Regions from separate parts of the Fusibacter sp. JL298sf-3 genome, predicted to be linked through region 2. Evidence: predicted binding sites of a transcription regulator. Region 2 holds the regulator's gene; the other holds the start of a gene.
The links. The regulator Rex, encoded in region 2, represses fermentation and respiration genes when NADH is low (regulators of the CRP and FNR family bind a similar motif). The targets are predictions, from matches to a motif close to ATTGTTAANNNNTTAACAAT.
Positions count from the first base shown of each region.

Region 1 (4,181 bases), 120 kb from region 2:
CTCAAGGTATTAAAAAAACGTACAACTTAGTTAACACGGACTTTATTGTATTGAAAAGCATCGTGTGATATTTTTATTACACATTAGAGAAATATGAAAGAAAGGAGGCGTACAATGACTTTTTCCGAATTGAAAAGCAAAGCACAGGCCCCAAACATAGAATCGATGACTGTGATGATGGAATGGACATGTGTCAACCCGCGCATTACTTTTGGTGGACAATGTCTGCGCATTGTCGAAGTGGACAATCAAAGAATCCGCGTCGAAGACGAATCGATTGACTACATTCAACTACATAGCAATAAATTTTTTGAAGAGAATCCGAAATTCGTGATTTCGGAAGCGAAGCGCGTTCTCAAGCGCAATGGCCGTATTAAGCTGTCCTTTTACCACAAAATGAGCAGCAGCTTGGTCGATCGCTTTATCAAACGTTTTTTAGCTTCGAAAAAAGACGACACAGCAGTGAACACACACATTAAGGCCTCAATGGACGATATTTCTCAGATTATCAGCGATTACGATTTGCTCATCGATAAGAATTTTATCGAGCCTGGCGGCGTGTTGTCGTTTGAGATTATACGACCTGACAATGAAAAAATAGACAAGATGGTCGGAGAGCGGTAAGATGATAAAACTATTGAAAAATCAGTGTGTGCGCTGTAAAACAAACACAGGCTTTTCACTTTACATGTCCATTGAGACATGTTTTTTTTTATGCTACAATGAACTGTAACGATTAAAGTTAAGGTGGTTAATCAATGAAGCTTAAAATGTGGGGCTACGCCCTTTTGGTATTGGTCTTGCTGACGTCTTGTGGCGCCAAAGAGACCACGACATCTGCGGTGGACCCAAGTGATGAAACGCCGGAGACTGTCGAGGTGTCTCACGCCATAGAGACGACACCGATTGAACTGAATATCGCAGTGACAGGCACCGACATGGCGTTGACCACGGTGAGACAGTTTTACGAACAGCCGACATTAGACGAGACATTGCTTGTGAATTACAAAATTTATTACTCAGAAACGACACTACAAAGTGATTTAAAGGAAGACAAAATAGATTTGGCCATACTGCCGATTGATTTTTACTTAGAAAACGAATCGGTAGACGGTACGTACAAAATCGTCGGACTCAATTCGTCGGGTTACCCTCAATTTGTTTCGCGCAAGGCAGGTGTAGAACTGTCGGACCTTCAACGGGAAAACATCAACATCTATTTCAGTCATCGATTGTTCGTCGAGGGGCTTCTCATGGATATGAACATCGATCCCAAGCGCGATGTAAACATTGTCAGCTGGACAGATGAAGAAAAAATGAAAGCGGCCTATCGAGAAGGGGACATTCAAAACGCTTTCTTTTCTCCAACACAGTATCAGGCTTTAATGAGTGAAGACGTGCCCATGTATCGGATGGTGAATATGTATCAATATGTGACAAACAGCGTGTCGCTTTCATCGGGACTGCCGCTGGATGTCTTTGTCGTCAGGGAGACGGTTTTAGATGTTTATCCCGAAGTGTGGAAGGCATTTGAAGCCAACTTGATCGAGAACAACAATTGGCTGGCTAAGAACAGCGCTTCTGCCAGTGTTTATGCGAGCAAGCTCGACCTTGTGGACAGCAACTTCGACTACGGCAAGTTTTTGAACAGTTTTGATTATTATTATGCGCCTATTGAGGTTTCTAAGTACAAGCTCAAACGTTATTTTGCCTGGCTCAAAACAGCACGCCAGCTGGAAATTAAAGAAGAATTCACTTTATACAGAGAGGTCGATTGATGGATGCTGAGAGAGAACGATTTGACTATTTGTATGCATGGGCTGAGGTTGCCCATTGCGTAACGGATGATACGCAGGTTTTTGCGGACTTTGAGATGCACTTGTACGCGCTGGGCATTCGGTCGCGCGTACACGACGACGCCGGTAAAAAGATTTTGTCTGTCCCGCTTAAGGACAGCGCTGTGGCAAAGGCCTTATATAATAAGGAGGTTAAGTCAGTTTACACGTTGCCTAAAGAGCGGTATCAAATTTTCAAAGAGAATTTGGCGTATCGAAACGGCAAATTGTACGAGGACCCTTACAAGGACAATATACGTCGCATGCGCAAGAGCAACTTAATTCTATTGGCAGTCATTTTTGTCGTAATATTAATACTTTTTAAATTTAAACTGTAAAGTGTATCCTGTATACATGCAATAGAGAAGAAAAGGAAATTGTTAATTTTTTGTCTAAGTCGATTAAAATGTGTGATTGCTCTATGCTTTTTTTCGATTCTTTGCTAAAATAGGCTCATGGGGATAATGTCTATTTTTTTACAATGAAGAGTTAATTATTTAACAAAATGGAGGGAAAACATGAAATTTGAGCTCACAAAAGAAGATCTCATGATGCGTGACTTGTTTAGACAATTCACTAAGAACGAAGTAGAACCAATCGCTGCAGAGATTGATGAGAAGGAAGAATTTCCTGAAGAAACCGTTAAGAAAATGGCAAAGGCGGGGATGCTGGGTATTCCATTTCCAGAGAACTACGGCGGTGCAGGCGGAACGTATTGGCAATACATCAACTTAGTTGAAGAGCTCGGTGTGGCTTGCGGCACAACATCTGTTGTCGTCTCCGCACATACGTCGCTGTGTGGCGCACCTATTTACGAATTCGGAACAGAAGAGCAAAAGCAAAAGTACCTCGTGCCTCTAGCAAAAGGTGAAAAAATCGGTGCATTCGGCCTTACAGAACCAAATGCCGGAACAGATGCATCTGCTCAACAGACAACAGCTGTAAAAGACGGCGACGATCACTACATTTTAAACGGTAGCAAAATATTCATTACCAACGCAGGCTATGCAGATATATACGTTGTATTTGCCATGACAGATCGCTCTTTGGGTCTCAAGGGCATTACAGCATTTATTGTAGAAAGCGGTACCCCTGGCTTCTCAATTGGTAAAAAAGAAGCCAAGCTCGGCATTAGAGGATCGAGCACATGTGAGCTCATCTTTGAAGACTGTCGCGTTCCGGTGTCCAACATGCTCGGTGGCGTCGGCAAAGGCTTCAAAATCGCTATGATGACCCTCGACGGCGGTCGTATTGGCATCGCGGCTCAAGCCCTCGGTATTGCACAAGGTGCTTACAACGAATCGGTTAAGTACGTAAAAGAAAGACAACAATTTGGACGCTCGCTTTCTAAGTTCCAAAACACGCAGTTCCAAATTGCAGACATGAAGACAAAAATCGAAGCGGCGCGCCTCATGGTTTACAACGCGGCGTACAAAAAGCAAAACAAACTGCCATACTCTCAAGAAGCTGCAATGGCAAAACTCATGGCCTCTGAAGTCGCCATGGAAGTTACAGTTAAAGCGATCCAACTGCACGGTGGCTACGGCTATACCAGAGAATACCCAGTAGAGAGAATGATGCGCGATGCGAAAATCACAGAAATCTACGAAGGTACTAGTGAAGTTCAACGCATGGTAATTGCGGCTCAAGAATTGAAGTAATGGAGGATGAATCGATGAAAATTGTCGTATGTATAAAGCAAGTTCCAGATACCAATGAAGTAAGGTTAGACCCAAAAACAGGTACGCTGATTAGAGAAGGTGTGCCAAGCATCATCAATCCGGACGATAAAGCCGGCCTAGAGATGGCGCTGCAATTAAAAGACGCTCATGGTGCCCATGTAACGGTTATTACAATGGGACCGCCACAAGCGGAGCTCGCACTTAAAGAAGCCTATGCAATGGGCGCAGACCGCGTTATTCTCCTCACAGACAGAGTATTTGCCGGTGCGGATACCCTCGCGACGTCTACCACGATTGCGGCGGCACTTAACAAATTAGATTACGACCTCGTTATAACAGGCCGTCAAGCTATCGATGGCGATACGGCACAAGTTGGTCCTCAAATTGCAGAACACTTGGCATTGCCTCAAATTTCTTATGTGTGCGAATACGAGCACAAGGAAGATCACGCGATCATCAAGCGCTCGTTTGAAGACGGGTTCCAAATGATTAAAGTTCAGTACCCTTGTTTGATTACGACACTTACAGAGATGAACGCGCCGCGCTATATGTCCGTTAAAGGCATTATCCAAGCACATCGCGAACTCGAAATCGAAACTTGGCACTTTGCTGACATTGAAGCAGATCCTGCAAAGATGGGGCTTAAAGGCTCTCCGACAAAAGT
Region 1 is NZ_CM132608.1:2,107,395-2,111,575, reverse strand. Features, by position in the region: gene ACR6HW_RS10070 (methyltransferase domain-containing protein) at 115-624, shown strand; gene ACR6HW_RS10065 (substrate-binding domain-containing protein) at 759-1,778, shown strand; gene ACR6HW_RS10060 (hypothetical protein) at 1,778-2,173, shown strand; gene ACR6HW_RS10055 (acyl-CoA dehydrogenase) at 2,354-3,496, shown strand; gene ACR6HW_RS10050 (electron transfer flavoprotein subunit beta/FixA family protein) at 3,511-4,181, shown strand, end outside.
Region 1: a site for Rex is predicted at 2,321-2,340, ahead of ACR6HW_RS10055 (acyl-CoA dehydrogenase). Genes of this name have one in related genera too.

Region 2 (4,181 bases):
GAACACCCACCTTGAGTTTTTTTCAAGTGGATGTTCAACACTCCGCCGTAAAGGCGATTTGCATATTTTTTTAACTTTACTGATTATACGCAGTGGAGACCCCCTTGTCAAGCCCTCCACGCGTATTTATTTGTTGACTTCGTACTTTTCAGTATGGTATTGAACCAACTTACTGACGAATTTCAAAATCGCTTTCTCTTCGTTGATGCTGATGTCGCCGAGGACAAACGCCAACTCCTTGCTTTGCTCGCGGACGATTTTCTCATATACCACGCGCCCCGCCGACGTCAGTTCAAGGCATTGCCCCCTGCCGTCGGTCTCGTCCTGACGCTTGATGAGCAATTTAAGCATCATCAGGCGCTTGCATGTCGTGGTCACGAGATTTCGGTCCACTTCCAGCGAGTCGATGAGTTCGTTGAGTCGAATGGGTTCTTGTTCACCAATGCGCTTAATCATAAGCATTTCCATCAAACTGATTTTAAAGCCCAAGTCCCTTTTAAAAAAGCCCGACTTGTCTTGCATCAAAAGTTTTGTGTGGAATCGGTCTAAAATCCGGCCGATTTCATTTGTGTAATTCGCCATCGACTGTCCTTTCTAAAACGCCTTTTATTCTGCGCGCTTTACAATTACCGCTTCGCCCATACCGCCGCCGATACACAGCGTCGCCAAACCGTAAGTGCCCTCGCGCTTAACCAGTTCGTGAATCAATGTGACCAAAATTCGATTGCCCGACGCACCGATTGGGTGTCCGAGGGCAATTGCGCCGCCGTTGACATTGACTTTTTCTTGGTCGAGACCGAGCTCTTTTGATACGGCAAGCGCCTGTGCGGCAAACGCCTCATTGGCTTCAACGAGGTCGAGGTCCGAAACCGAAAGGCCCGATTTTTCAAGCGCCTTTCGACTTGCCGGTACGGGACCGATGCCCATAATCTTTGGATCGACACCTGCAGAAGCGTAGCCCACCACTGAGCATAGCGGCTTCAACCCGAGGGCGTCGGCCTTTTCCTTCGTCATCACGACGACACAAGAAGCGCCGTCGTTAATGCCGGACGCATTGCCCGCCGTTACCGTGCCGTCCTTCTTAAACGCCGGTCTCAATTTCGCCAGTTTTTCTTCTGTCGTCTCCTTGATGTACTCGTCTTTATCGAAAACAATAGGGTCCCCTTTTCTCTGAGGAATCGTCACCGGTACGATTTCGTCGTCAAATCGACCGGATTCACGCGCCTTAAACGCACGCGACTGAGACAGGTACGCCAATCCGTCCTGTGCCTCTCTTGTAATACCCCATTTTTCTGCAATGTTTTCAGCTGTTATCCCCATGTGATAGTTGTTGAAAGCTTCCCAAAGGCCGTCCATCACCATCACGTCGTACAGTTCGCCGTTCCCCATGCGCTGGCCCCATCTGCCGGATTTAATCAAATAAGGCGCCATGCTCATGTTCTCAGTACCACCTGCGACCACCACGTCGTTGTCGCCGGCGAGAATCGATTGAACCGCCATGGAAACTGTTTTAAGACCGGAACCGCAAATCATGTTCACCGTTGTACACGGCACCGATTCCGGGTAACCTGCGCCAACCCAGCACTGTCTCGCAATGCCTTGGCCGTAGCCGGCTTGTAGAACAGAACCGAAGAGCACTTCGTCAACCGCTTCAGGTGAAAGGCCGACTTTGTCCAGCGCACCTTTGATAACTGTGGTGCCTAAGTTTGCAGGGGTTACCCCTTTTAAACTGCCGCCAAAAGCACCGATGGCCGTACGAACAGCACTGACAATAACCACTTCTCTTTTCATGTTGTACCTCCCTAAGTTTAATGTGTTACAATCCCTAGAGAATATTTTATCAAAAAAACGAGACTAGGTCATGCCCAGTCCCGCATTTTCTTTATCTTTTTTTTAACATGCAAAGAGCGTAATTATGCAGTGGTTTTGATAGAATTATTCTTTTTCTTTTAAGAAATATGAAAGTGTTAACAGATTATCTATCAAATGGACATTTTCCACAACAATGTCTTCGCGTACTTTTAAGTCGATTGGCGCAAAATTCCAAATCGCCTTAATGTTCGTCTTTTGAATGCGGTCTGCCACATCTTGAGCGCCCGCACGGCTCGTACAGATGTAGACGATTTCAATGTTGTTTTCTTCAACATAGGTATTGAACTCGTCGATGTCGTAAACTTGAACACCGTTGATGTTAAGCCCAACCAATTTGGGGTTGATGTCGAACATCGCTTTTAAATGAAAGCCCAATCTGCTGAAACTCGAATAGTTGGCCAGTGCCTGTCCCATATTTCCCGCTCCGACAATGGCAACGTTGTATTCGCGTGTCAAACCTAGGATTTTCCCGATTTCCGTATAGAGGTCGTCGACGTTGTAGCCGTACCCCTGTTGTCCGAAACCGCCGAAGTTATTGAGGTCCTGACGAATTTGCGATGCTGTAAATCCTATTAATTTACTCAATTCCTTTGAAGATATACGTTTAATATCTTTGTCGAGGAGGTCTTTCAAATACCGATGGTATTTTGGCAATCTCCTAATAACTGCTACTGATATGTTTTTTTCTTTCATTACTCACCTCATCGTTCTTTAAGCCTTATTCGTATATTGTACCATTTTTTACTAAAGGTTGTCAAATAAATAACAATCTTTTTTCGCACCAATTATCGTCTTAGAGTTGATTATACCCAATAAATGCCCAACTAACAACCTTTTAACGCAACTTCAGCCCCCGTTGGTCACCGAGACCTCGTTATTTTTTTCTTTAAAATTTTCTTAATATTTTAGAAAAAAAGCGGCCTGTCTATTATACACACAAAAAAACAGCGCTCGAAAGCACTGTTTTTCAGCTATTCTTTCAATAGAACAGGAATCCAAATCTCGCAGAAGCACTCTGAGGCGCCGTAGTATTCAAAATCCGTTCCCGGCGCCATTTCATAGGTCGATCCCGGCAGAAATTCTTTAAAAATGCGTTCCCACATAGCGCCGATACACGCACCGTCGTCACCAACACACGGGAAAACCGCCCACAGCGCCTCTGGAACGCTCCAAACTCGGTACCCCTCCGGCACAGCGCCACCGGTGTATACTTTGCCGATGCCGTAATCGAAAAACTGACTGGCATGCTCCGTGGCACTGCAGAGGCCGTATACCCCGCCGTCTGAACTGAACGCCTCAAAAGTGCCGTCGTTTTGGCACGCCGTCCAAAAATCCGGTATGTCTCGATTGGATGCCTTTGACGTCTCTTCCTGATTAAACGCGCGTACTTTGCACAGCACGTCAAATGCAGCGCGCTTTTCTACTCTGTAATCCAACAGTTGTCCTCCTTCTAAAATCATTTTTAAGACGAGGCGGTTATAAGATTTGAGCGGTGCCCCAGTACGCTTGGCTTTAAGCGGCGTCATGCCGTGAAACCGCGCAAATGCCCTAGAAAAACTTTCAGGACACTCGTAGCCATAACGAAAGGCGACTTCTATAATAGAATCGTCGCTATGTGTCAGGTGTTCACCGGCCAAAGACAGACGCCTATTGCGCATGTAGACAGACGGCGTGGTTCCCGTGGTCAGCTTGAACATCCGGTGAAAATGATACGGCGATAGACATAGATGCGCCGCCACCTCTTCATAAGTAATCCCGTCCAACAGATGCGCTTCCATAAACGCCACCGATTTTTGCATATCCGCTATCAATGCCATAACGACCTCCTCTAGATTTAGTATAAGACAGTTTGTGAGCTACTTCTTGACATTTCCTGTCCTCTTTTGTCACGCGCTTTCATTCTACCAGTGTATCATGTATAATGAATCTGATAACTCTAGAAAAGGAAGTAGACCATGATTGCATTATCTTGTACGGGCATCTGCAAAACCTACGGCATCGACACCATCTTGGAAGATTTGTCTTTCACAGTGGGCGTCGGCGACAAAGTAGGGCTAATCGGCGTCAATGGCGCCGGTAAAACCACCTTGATTAAAATCCTGGCCGGTATCGAAACCAAAGACGCCGGCGAGATCTTTATATCCAAAGACATGACCACCGGATACTTAGAGCAAAACACGCAAATTGATTTGGGCATCAGTGCCTTCGACTATTGCGAAGCCATCTTCAGCGACGTTTTTGAAATCGAGCAAAAAATGCGCGAACTCGAAGTGCTGATGAGCGACACCACGCACCCCAATTACGAGGGG
Region 2 is NZ_CM132608.1:1,985,921-1,990,101, forward strand. Features, by position in the region: gene ACR6HW_RS09475 (MarR family winged helix-turn-helix transcriptional regulator) at 127-582, opposite strand; gene ACR6HW_RS09480 (acetyl-CoA C-acetyltransferase) at 607-1,791, opposite strand; gene ACR6HW_RS09485 (redox-sensing transcriptional repressor Rex) at 1,936-2,565, opposite strand; gene ACR6HW_RS09490 (AraC family transcriptional regulator) at 2,844-3,689, opposite strand; gene ACR6HW_RS09495 (ABC-F family ATP-binding cassette domain-containing protein) at 3,828-4,181, shown strand, end outside.